Regions from separate parts of the Vibrio sp. QJM3NY_21 genome, predicted to be linked through region 3. Evidence: predicted binding sites of a transcription regulator. Region 3 holds the regulator's gene; each other region holds the start of a gene.
What was found. Region 3 encodes MetJ, which represses methionine synthesis genes. Its sites were predicted from a motif close to TTAGACNTNTANANGTCTAA; they were not measured.
Positions count from the first base shown of each region.

Region 1 (4,124 bases), 620 kb from region 3:
TTACGGTTGTGTTGATCACGAACGCGATCGTAATCAATATCCAACTTCTCAACAAATGCAGGTTTCAGTTCGTTAGAGAGTAGAGAAGTACACACACCAACAGCACGTGAGGCATTGTTTACGTAGACCACAGGTTCAGAGTAGTTCTGCTCAATCTTAACGGCTGTATGCGCTTTAGATGTGGTTGCTCCACCGATCAGAAGAGGCAGTTTAAAGCCTTGTCTCTCCATCTCTTTGGCAACATGTACCATTTCATCAAGAGAAGGAGTAATCAGCCCGGAAAGACCAATAATGTCGACGTTCTCTTCCTTAGCGACCTTAAGGATTTTTTCACATGAAACCATCACGCCCAGATCGATAATTTCGTAGTTATTACACTGCAAGACAACGCCAACAATGTTTTTACCAATATCATGAACATCGCCTTTTACGGTCGCCAGTAAGATTTTTCCGTTAGTTGCACCAACGTCTTTGGTTGCATTAATAAATGGCTCTAGATGGGCTACCGCCTGCTTCATAACACGGGCAGATTTCACCACTTGAGGAAGGAACATCTTACCTTCACCAAAGAGGTCACCAACTACGTTCATGCCATCCATTAATGGACCTTCAATCACCTCGATAGGGCGAGAGGCATTAACACGAGCTTCCTCGGTATCTTCAACGATGAAATCAGTAATGCCTTTCACCAAAGAGTGCTCTAAGCGCTTTTCTACTGGCCAGGTGCGCCACTCTAACGCCGATTTATCTTCAACTTTGCCAACTGCACGCTCTAGATATTCAGTCGCGATATCGAGTAATCGCTCTGTTGAGTCGTCTCGGCGGTTTAGAACTACATCTTCAACGGCTTCACGCAAATCCTCAGGCACATTATCGTAAATCTCTAACTGCCCAGCATTTACGATGCCCATATCCATACCGTTTTTAAAACAGTGGTATAGGAATACTGCGTGGATTGCCTCACGAACGTAGTTATTGCCTCGGAATGAGAACGAAACATTAGATACACCACCAGAGATCATCGCATGAGGGAGATCGCGTTTGATATCTCCTACTGCTTCAATGAAATCGACCGCATAGTTGTTATGCTCATCAATACCAGTAGCTACTGCGAAAATGTTCGGGTCAAAAATAATATCTTCTGGCGGGAAACCTACTTCATCAACAAGAATATTGTAGGCATTAGTACAAATCTCGACTTTACGCTCTCGAGTATCAGCCTGCCCTAGTTCATCGAACGCCATCACGATGACTGCTGCGCCATAACGACGAACCAGTTTAGCTTGCTCGACAAACTTTTCTTTCCCTTCCTTCAATGAGATAGAGTTAACGATGCCTTTACCCTGAATACATTTCAGACCCGCTTCGATAACTTCCCATTTTGAAGAGTCGACCATGACTGGTACTTTCGAGATCTCTGGCTCAGACGCACATAGATTAAGGAATTTAACCATACACGCCTCAGCGTCTAGCATCCCTTCATCCATGTTGATATCGATGATCTGAGCGCCGTTCTCAACTTGCTCTCGAGCAACACTCAAAGCTTCGTCGTAGAGCTCTTCTTTAATCAATCGCTTAAATCGAGCAGAGCCGGTAACGTTAGTACGTTCACCGACGTTCACAAATAGAGATTCTTTGGCAATCGTTAATGGTTCTAAGCCAGATAAACGGCAAGACACAGGCAAATCAGGTAATTGACGTGGAGTTACGCCTTCAACGGCCTCAGCCATGTGACGTATATGTTCTGGCGTCGTACCACAACAACCACCAATTAGGTTCAAGAAGCCACTCTCGGCCCATTCCTTAACGTGTTCAGCCATATCTTCAGGGGAAAGGTCATACTCACCGAACGCATTAGGTAAACCCGCGTTAGGGTGGGCGGAAACGTTACATTCTGAGATACGAGACATCTCACCAACGTACTCTCGCAGTTCGTCAGGGCCCAATGCACAGTTCAATCCAAATGAGATAGGTTTAACATGACGAAGGGCGTTGTAGAAGGCTTCTGTTGTCTGCCCTGAAAGCGTACGACCTGAAGCGTCAGTAATGGTACCGGAGATCATCACAGGAAGCGTGATGCCTACCTCTTCAAAAACAGATTCAACCGCAAAAGAACATGCTTTTGCATTTAACGTGTCGAAGATAGTCTCGATAAGAATAAGATCTGAGCCGCCTTTGATAAGTGCTCGTGTCGATTCGGAGTAAGCTTCAACAAGCTCATCAAAGCTAACATTACGATAGCCCGGATCATTAACGTCTGGGGAGATAGAACACGTTCGGTTAGTTGGACCTAACACACCCGCTACGAAACGGGGTTTGTCTGGGGTCTTTGCCGTCCATTCGTCTGCCGCTTCACGAGCTAATTTTGCAGCTGTAAAGTTAATTTCTTCGCTAAGGCTTTCCATATCGTAGTCGGCCATAGCGATGGTTGTAGAGTTAAAGGTATTGGTCTCGAGGATATCAGCACCGGCTTCCAAATATTCCATATGGATATCTTTGATAAGCTTAGGTTGTGTAAGTACCAAAAGGTCGTTGTTACCTTTTAAATCACTATGCCAATCAGCAAAGCGCTCACCACGATAGTCTTGCTCTTCCAATTTATAATCCTGAATCATGGTACCCATGCCACCATCAATCAGTAAAATTCGTTGCTTCAACAGAGCGTCAATCTTTTGCCTTACATTACTTCCCACGGTACAACCTCATTCCTTTAATTATCTCTCCATCCTACCACACATTAAAAAGGAGTCTAGACGTCTAAAAGATGAAATTGATTACCAAGTCATGACAAAAAAATGTTTGCTATTTGAGCATGAGACAACGAAAATTCATATTCATACTTTGTTACATGTTGGGATCCCAATGTCGGTCTATTACACCTTATGCTTCTTGTCCGCAGCTGCCATGCTTATTGCTTTCGTGAATACCAAAATTGGTAAAATGCAGACAACCATCGCCATTACAGCTGGCTCAATGATGTTATCTCTATTAATTATCATTGCGGGACAAAACAATTGGTTCCAATTGGCTGACATCGCCTCAGAAACCGTTGCCAGTATCAACTTTGAAGATTTCCTCCTGAAAGGAATACTGGGATTCTTACTCTTTGCAGGTGGTTTGGGGATTAAGTTACCTAATCTAAAAGATCAGAAATGGGAAATAACGGTACTCGCTCTTGGCGCTACACTGTTTTCGACATTCTTTATTGGCTTTGTACTGTATGGATTCTGTCAGTTTATCGGTATTCAATTTGACCTAATTTATTGCTTACTTTTTGGTTCTCTAATCTCTCCAACCGATCCAATCGCTGTATTAGCTATAGTGAAGAAGCTCGATGCTCCCAGACGAATCTCTACTCAAATCGAGGGAGAATCTCTATTCAACGATGGTTTTGGCCTAGTGATCTTCGTTACCCTATTTACCATTGCGTTCGGTACAGAAGCACCGACTGTAGGTAGCGTGACCATGTTATTCGTCCAAGAGGCTATCGGTGGTATCGTCTATGGCTTTGTTCTAGGTTTAATATTCCATTACCTAATCAGCAACACCGATGACCACTCGATGGAGTTGCTATTAACCATAGGTATTCCGACAGCTGGTTATGCCTTTGCTGAAGTCCTACATGTATCAGGACCGTTAGCAATGGTGGTATCAGGTATCATGATTGGTAACTGGACGCGCTTTATTGGATTCTCGAAAGAGAGTGAGGATCACCTAGACCACTTCTGGGAATTGATAGATGAATTCTTAAATGGCGTCTTGTTCTTATTGATCGGTATGTCGATGTTGTTATTCAAATTCCACCAAGAAGACTGGATCTTAATGGCGTTCGCAGTACCTCTAGTGCTAAGCGCACGCTACCTAAGTGTTTTCTTGTCTTATATCGGATTCAAACGCTTTAGAACTTACAACCCTTGGTCAATCAAGATCTTAACTTGGGGTGGGTTGCGTGGTGGACTAGCTCTAGCCATGGCACTTTCAATCCCTTCAGGTATCTGGGTGATTGAAGACAAGGCAATAGATGTTAAAGAGATAATCCTCGTCATGACATACGCTGTTGTTGTGTTCTCAATCTTAGTTCAAGGTTCAACAATTACTCCGATGATAGAGAAAGCGAAACAAGC
Region 1 is NZ_CM173513.1:325,356-329,479, reverse strand. It holds gene metH (methionine synthase) at 1-2,693, opposite strand, end outside; gene AC3CID_RS01545 (cation:proton antiporter) at 2,863-4,124, shown strand, end outside.
Region 1: metH (methionine synthase) is a predicted target of MetJ. The motif match lies at 2,742-2,761, and genes of this name have one in related genera.

Region 2 (4,124 bases), 1.0 Mb from region 3:
CTTAGAATGCGATAGCTTTGAAGAGCTGATCAGTATGTATGAAATGGATATAGAAAGTGTTGTAGGTAAGCTTGATATGCTTGGCTATCAATACGATCCATTAACTAACCAGTTTAAGTCTTATCCAAGATAAGCAGCAAACTGGCGCATGTTCTATTGATAGCGAGTTAGTTATCGATTGTGAGCCAGTTATCGAGAATGAACTAGTTATCGAGAGTGAGCTAGTATCGTGAATGAACAAGTACCGCCATTGTCGGTACTAAAGCTAAAAGAAAAAAGTCACAGATAATCTGTGACTTTTTTGTTTCTGGCGCATGCCTATCAGGTTCAACGCAGGCATAAACTAACCCAACAACGAGTCTCTTAAACGACCTCAATGCCATCTAGGTGACTCTTACTTTGCTGTCTTGCCGTGCTAAAGAAAGCTTGCAGGTAACGTTTGTCTTTTTCTGAGTTTCTTACCGCTGCGAACAACCTTCTTGAAAGCCCTTTGCCTAATGGTTTGCTGGCAATGAGTCCTTGTCTTGAAAATTCACTAATTGCCCAGTTAGGCAAAGCTGCAACTCCGAGCCCTGCCGACACCATTTGAACCAGCATTAGTGTGTTGTCTGCCTGTTTCCATTTTTTAGGTTCAACACCCGCTGGCTGCAAAAAGTGCTTCACGACATCTAAACGCTGTTTTTGAACCGGGTAGGTGAGCATAGTGATATCGCTAAGATCTTGCGGATCAATGCTCGATTTTTCGGCCAAAGGTGAATTGATTGCTGTAATCAAACGCATCTCGAAATCAAAAAGCGGTTCGTAATGGACTTCCGAACGCGGTTGAATATCAGAGGTGATCACCAAATCTAACTCACCTGCCATTAATGCGGGCAGCGGCTCAAAACCAAAGCCTGACGAGAAATCGAGCGTCACGCTTGGCCAAGCAACTTGGTACTCTTTCAAAGCGGGCATTAGCCATTGGAAGCATGAGTGACACTCAATCGCCATGTGCAAGCGACCATTCACATCCTCTTTCAGGCTTGCGAGTTCGTTCTCTGCTTTAGCTATTCTTGGCTGTATTTCATCGGCAAGCTTAAGCAAGATCTCACCCTCAGAGGTGAATTTTACTGGCCTAGTTTTTCGTAGGAAAAGCTGACCGCCAATACGCGCTTCAAGATCTTTTAATTGATGAGAAAGCGCCGACTGAGTCAGGTGAAGAGAGGTCGCAGTGGCTGTTAACGATCCGCTGTCTCTCAAGGTGGTCAATGTTCGAAGGTGTTTAAGCTCTATCATGAGTATTCCTCATATTCCCTAAGCCAATTCAATATTTCTTAATAATCACCCTACGGTGTTTTTGATCTTTTGTAAACGTCTAGATGTCCAGACGGATTTAAATTGTTCATCTTTGAATGATTAAAGATGAATATTATTAATAAACAAGATGAATATTTGGACGTTGTCCATAGATCGGATTAAGGTGATAGTTTAGCCATCCAGACGCCTTTGTGGAAAATTAAAACATCAAAGGCAGTCTGACCGGAAATTAAAATTATCGAATAAGGAACAGACTCATGACGACAACAACGCATATTCTTGGCTACCCACGCATTGGTGAAAAACGCGAACTTAAATTCACGCTCGAGAAATACTGGCGCGGTGAAATCGATCAATCTGAGCTCAAGCAACTCGGCAGCGAATTAAGAAATCGTAACTGGAATGTACAAGCTGACGCGAATCTAAGCTTTGCAACTGCGGGTGACTTCGCATGGTACGACCATGTTCTGACAACGACTCTACTTCTAGGCCACGTTCCAAAGCGTCATGCTGGTGGTTCTGAAGATGAAAAAGCCTTCCCAGATCTGGATACCTTGTTTCGTGTTGGCCGTGGTCAGTCTCAAGTTCAGTCTACCTGTTGCGGTGGTACGCATACGTCTAATGATGGCACTAAAGACAGTTCGGCGGCTTCTGACATGACTAAGTGGTTCAACACCAATTACCACTACATTGTTCCTGAGTTCAGCAAAGACGATTCGTTTGAGGTGAGTTGGCCACAATTGTTTGACGAAGTGAGTGAAGCGATTAAAGCCGGGCATAAGGTGAAGCCAGTCCTTCTCGGCCCGCTGTCTTACTTATATCTAGGCAAAGAAGTGGAAGAGGGCTTTGACCGCTTAACCTTGCTTCCACGTTTGCTTACTGCTTACCAAGCGATTTTGGCAAAACTCGCCAAGTTGGGCGTTGAGTGGGTGCAAATCGATGAACCTATCCTTTCTCTGGAACTTGAAAAGCAGTGGGCTGATTCATTCAAACTGGCTTATCAAGTGATTCAAGGCGATGTGAAACTATTGCTGACCACTTACTTTGATTCTGTGACTGATACGTTAGGCAAGATCGTGGAATTGCCCGTCAACGGCTTACACATCGACTTGGCTGCCGCACCGCAGCAACTTGATGAAGTGGTGAATAAGTTACCGGAAGATTGGGTACTTTCTGCGGGTGCAATCAATGGACGCAATGTTTGGCGAGCAGACTTAGCTTCTCAGCTTGAGTTACTGCAACCTGTGAAAGAGAAGCTGGGAGACAAGCTGTGGGTGGCAAGTTCATGTTCGCTGCTGCATAGCCCAGTAGATTTGGAGTTAGAAGAGACGCTTAGCGAAGAAGTGAAGAGTTGGTTTGCCTTTGCAAAACAGAAAGTGACCGAGGTGAGCTTATTGGGTGCGGCGTTAGACGGCGATCAAAATGCCATTTTGGCGTGTGAGACTTACAGCCAACCTATCGTTGCACGTAAGAGCGCGACTCATGTGAATAAGCCGCAAGTTCAAGCTCGACTCAATACCATTACTAAAGCACTAGCAGAGCGCAGTGCTCCATACGCAGAACGCGCAGCGCATCAGTCTGAGGTGTTGGGTTTACCGCTATTACCAACCACAACCATTGGTTCGTTCCCACAAACAGGGGAAATTCGTCTTCAACGCAGTGCTTACCGCACTGGAAAACTGAATGAGTCGGAATACAACACTGCACTGAAAGGTCACATCGCAGATGCTGTTAAGCGTCAAGAAGCACTGGATTTGGATGTGCTTGTTCATGGCGAAGCTGAACGTAATGACATGGTGGAGTACTTTGCGGAAAATCTAGCAGGCTTTCAAACCACCAAGTTTGGTTGGGTACAAAGCTATGGCTCTCGCTGCGTGAAGCCAGCGATTGTGGTCGCGGATATAGAACGTGAGAAACCGATGACGGTAGAATGGTCGACCTATGCTCAATCTCTGACTTCAAAGCAGATGAAAGGCATGCTGACAGGACCCGTCACTATTCTATGTTGGACATTCCCACGTGAAGACATCTCACGCAAAGAGATCACTAACCAACTGGCGTTTGCTCTGCGTGATGAGGTGTCTGATTTGCAAGATGCAGGTATCAACATTATTCAAATCGATGAACCTGCTATTCGTGAAGGTTTACCACTGAAAAAGCGCGACCACGCAGAATACCTAGAGTGGGCGGTCGATGCCTTTAAGATCTCAGCGGCGAGTGCTAAACCAGAAACTCAGATCCATACCCATATGTGTTACAGCGAGTTCAACGAGATCATTGATTCAGTAGCCGCGCTAGATGCCGATGTGATTACCATTGAGACTTCTCGCTCGAACATGGAGCTACTGAAAGCGTTTGAAGAGTTCAACTACCCGAATGCGATTGGACCGGGTGTTTACGATATTCACTCGCCAAACATTCCGTCAGAAGAGTGGATTGTTGATTTACTTAAGAAAGCGGCAGAGAAAATTCCAGCAGAACGTTTGTGGGCAAACCCTGATTGCGGATTAAAGACTCGTAACTGGGCAGAGACAGAAGCGGCACTCACTAACTTAGTTTCGGCGACGAAGACACTGCGTAAAGAGTGGGAATCAGCTGAGGTATAATTCAGTCTAAGATTTTGATTGATCCGTTAATCCACGATGAACCACAACAAAGGCCTCGCATTTGCGAGGCCTTCTGGTTTTATACTTGTTCGAATTTCGAGCTAGAAACTAGCTGCTACTTTGACACGTCTCTTTACTGATCAGCTTCTCAACGATCAGTTGTCCGCGAGTGTTGCGAATCTTGATGTTGTAAGCCAAGCCCATGTCGAGATTTGCTCTTAC
Region 2 is NZ_CM173513.1:2,237,871-2,241,994, reverse strand. It holds gene AC3CID_RS09905 (DUF4250 domain-containing protein) at 1-133, shown strand, start outside; gene AC3CID_RS09900 (LysR substrate-binding domain-containing protein) at 364-1,275, opposite strand; gene metE (5-methyltetrahydropteroyltriglutamate--homocysteine S-methyltransferase) at 1,554-3,902, shown strand; gene AC3CID_RS09890 (GspS/AspS pilotin family protein) at 4,011-4,124, opposite strand, start outside.
Region 2: metE (5-methyltetrahydropteroyltriglutamate--homocysteine S-methyltransferase) is a predicted target of MetJ. The motif match lies at 1,347-1,366, and genes of this name have one in related genera.

Region 3 (4,124 bases):
GTACTGCGATTGTAACGGCTGCAGGTATGCTGAACGCGATTGAGCTTCAAGGTAAGAAGCTTGAAGAGTGTAAGATCGTTTGTTTAGGTGCTGGCGCAGCAGCTGTTGCTTGTATGGAACTGCTGATTAAGTGTGGCGCTCAGCGTGAGAAGATCTATATGCTTGACCGTAAAGGTGTAATCCACACTCGTCGTGAAGACTTGAATGAATACAAAGCGCTATTCGCAAATAACACGGACAAGCGCACGCTTGAAGATGTTATTGAAGGCGCTGACCTGTTCTTGGGCGTATCGGGTCCTAACCTGCTACCAGCTAAAGCACTCACGCTGATGGCTGATAAGCCTGTTGTGTTTGCATGTTCAAACCCAGATCCAGAGATCAAGCCAGAGCTTGCTCATGAAGTTCGTTCTGACCTTATCATGGGTACAGGCCGTAGCGATTACCCGAACCAAGTAAACAACGTACTTTGTTTCCCATTCATTTTCCGTGGTGCGCTTGATGTGCGTGCGAGCGAAATCAATGATGAGATGAAGCTGGCTGCGGTTAAAGCGATTCGTGAACTAGCGAAAGAAGAAGTTCCGGCTGAAGTACTCGCTGCTGCAGGTGAGACTGCACTGGAGTTTGGTAAAGGCTACATCATTCCTAAGCCAATGGACCCACGTCTACTTCCTCGCGTAGCAAAAGCGGTTGCAGTAGCGGCCGTTGAATCTGGCGTAGCTCGTATTGAGATGCCTGCTAACTATATGGCTTAATGCCTTAATAGCGTAATAGCGTAATAACTGTTGCTCTATTGAGCGAAAAAGAATAATAAAAAACCGACTCATAGGAGTCGGTTTTTTTATGTCTATCATTCACAGAACAGCTACAGATAACATAGTGGATGATGTGACAAATAAGGTTCAGCTATAGCGAATCAATATTGAAGCCAGTGACTGAGTTGTTTTTATTCTTCGTCAAACGCTTCGAATTCGATACCCATCTCTGTCATCAGCTTTTTCACTTCAGTCGGGATGTCGTCTGGACGGTCTTTACGGAGATCTTCATCCGTTGGCAGTGGTTGGCCTGTGTACGCATGTAGAAAGGCTTCGCACAGTAGCTCACTGTTTGTTGCATGGCGTAGGTTATTAATCTGGCGGCGAGTGCGCTCGTCAGTAAGAACCTTTAACACTTTTAGAGGGATAGAAACTGTAATTTTTTTTACTTGTTCGCTTTTCTTTCCATGCTCAGCATATGGGCTTATGTATTCACCATTCCAGTCGGCCATTGCGTACCTTCATCACTTTAGTTGTTAGAATAAATTAATAGTGGTGATTTTAGCGGGATTTACTGCCATAAGCAAAGACATATAGACGTCCAGAAGTGTTGACGTCTCACATTTATGAAAGTAAAGTGAATAACATATATCTAACACAGCCGCAGAATGCCGACAAGCCGCTGTGATTCTCAGACGCAAAACTTGTAAGGAAGCACCTATGAGCAGCCGGAAGCCAGCAACAATCGCAGTACGTACTGGTATCGAGTCAGACACGCAACACCATGCCGTTGTCCCACCCATTTATCTTTCGACTAACTATGGGTTTCCCGCTTTTGGTGAAGTGCCAAAGTACGATTACACCCGTTCTGGTAACCCAAATCGTGGCTTATTAGAAACGGCATTGTTTGAGCTTGAGTCTGGCAAAGGTGCTGTGGTGACTAACTGCGGCACTTCGGCACTTAACTTGTGGGTATCCGCTTTCTTAGGCGGTGATGATCTTATTATCGCACCACACGACTGCTACGGTGGTACTTACCGCCTGTTTAATACCCGCTCGTTAAAAGGTGACTTCAAAGTTTTGTTCGTTGATCAATCGGATCAAGCAGCATTGGATGCGGCGATCGCGCTCAAGCCAAAATTGATCTTAATAGAAACCCCATCGAACCCGTTGGTTCGTGTGGTTGATATTGCAGAGACTTGCCGTAAAGCGAAAGAGGTTGGTGCTCTGGTTGCTGTCGATAACACGTTTTTGACGCCGGTGTTCCAAAAGCCTTTAGAGCTGGGTGCTGATTTTGTTATCCACTCAACCACCAAATACATCAACGGACACTCAGATGTTATTGGTGGCGTTGTCGTGACGAAAACTGAAGAGCACGCTGAAGAGCTTGCATGGTGGGGCAACTGTATTGGTGCGACCGGTACACCATTTGATAGTTACATGACTCTACGTGGTATTCGTACGCTAGGTGCGCGTATGCGTGTTCACGAAGAGAGTTCACGTGAAATTCTGACGGCGCTGCAACAACAAGATCTGGTGGGCACTATTTACCACCCAAGCCTTCCTGAACACCCGGGTCACGAGATCGCGAAGAAACAGCAGTTGGGCTTTGGTTCCATGTTGAGCTTTGAGTTTGCGGGCTCTTTTGAAGCACTTAAATATTTTGTAGATAAGTTAGAGCTATTTTCTTTGGCTGAATCACTGGGTGGTGTTGAAAGCCTGATTTGTCACCCTGCGTCGATGACTCACCGTGCGATGGGCGAAGAAGCATTGGCAGAAGCGGGTGTTTCTCAACAACTACTGCGCCTTTCTGTTGGCCTTGAAGATGCGGAAGACCTAATCGACGATCTCAAGCAAGCGTTTGAAAAAACACAACGCTTTATTGCTGAAGGGGAGGCTTAATAATGGCAACCTTTCGCCAGCTACATAAATTTGGTGGCAGCAGTTTAGCGAACCCTGAATGTTACCAACGCGTGGTCAACATTCTTAGAGAATATTCATCAGCGACGGATTTGGTGGTGGTATCGGCCGCAGGCAAAACAACCAACCGCTTAATTGAGTTTGTCGAAGCGCTCGACAAAGATGGTCGTATTGCTCATGAATGCCTGCAAACCCTTCGTCAGTTTCAACTTGAACTGATTGAGGCTCTGCTTGAAGGTGAAGCTGCCTCGCAACTAACGGCAACCATTCAACAAGAATTTACCGCTTTGGGTGAGCTTACAGCTCCCTTGAGTGAAGCACAAAAAGCACAAGTACTGGGTCATGGTGAGGTTTGGTCTTCACGTTTGCTGGCGACCTTGTTGTGCCAGCATGACTTACAAGCAGTTGCTCAAGATGCGCGTGCCTTTTTACGTGCAGAAGCGGGTGCTCAACCTGAAGTTGACCGCGCACGCTCTTATCCTCTGATTAAAGAAGCCTTGGCGCAGCATGCACATTGCCGCGTGGTAATTACTGGCTTTATGGCTCAGAACTGCGAAGGCGAAACGGTACTGCTTGGTCGTAACGGTTCGGATTACTCAGCAACCGTGATTGGTGCTCTGGCTGAAGTTGAACGCGTGACAATCTGGAGTGATGTGGCGGGAGTATACAGCGCAGACCCTCGTTTGGTTTCGGATGCGTGTTTATTACCTCTGCTTCGCCTTGATGAAGCCAGTGAATTAGCTCGTCTTGCGGCTCCAGTGCTACACAGTCGAACGCTACAGCCTGTCGCTCAAAGTGCTATGGATCTCAGCTTGCGCTGCAGCTACCAGCCGGAGGCAGGCTCTACACAGATAGAGCGAGTACTGGCATCGGGGCGTGGTGCAAAAATCATTACCTCTTTGGATGAAGTTCTTATCGTGCAACTGACCTTTGGTCACGGCCATGATTTCGACCGTCTGGAGAGTGAAGTCCTTGAAGGGCTTAAGCGTGCTCAATTAGAGCCGCTTGCTTATGAATTAGAACCAGATCAACACTGCTTGCGCCTTGCTTACACGGAAGAGATCGCTGGTGGTGCATTAGAATATCTACAAGACCACGCGATTGAAGCTGAGATTAAACTGAAAGAAGGTTTTTCTCTGATTGCTGCTGTGGGGGCGGGTGTGACTAAGAACCCGAACCATTGCTACGGTTTCTACCAACAGCTCAAGAGCTCGCCAGTGGAGTTCATCTCAGAAGCGAACTCAGGCTTAAGCTTGGTGGCCGTGATTCGTAAGAGTGAAACATCAAGCCTAGTGAAAGGCATTCACTCTCAATTGTTCCAAGCTCAGAAGCGTGTAGCGATTGCCTTGTGTGGTAAGGGCAACATTGGCTCAAGTTGGTTAAGCCTGTTTTCCGAGCAAAAAGCGGAACTTGAAAAGCGTCGTGGGATGAACTTTGAATTGGTTGCGGTGG
Region 3 is NZ_CM173513.1:3,237,364-3,241,487, reverse strand. It holds gene AC3CID_RS14510 (malic enzyme-like NAD(P)-binding protein) at 1-752, shown strand, start outside; gene metJ (met regulon transcriptional regulator MetJ) at 944-1,264, opposite strand; gene AC3CID_RS14500 (O-succinylhomoserine (thiol)-lyase) at 1,473-2,654, shown strand; gene AC3CID_RS14495 (bifunctional aspartate kinase/homoserine dehydrogenase II) at 2,657-4,124, shown strand, end outside.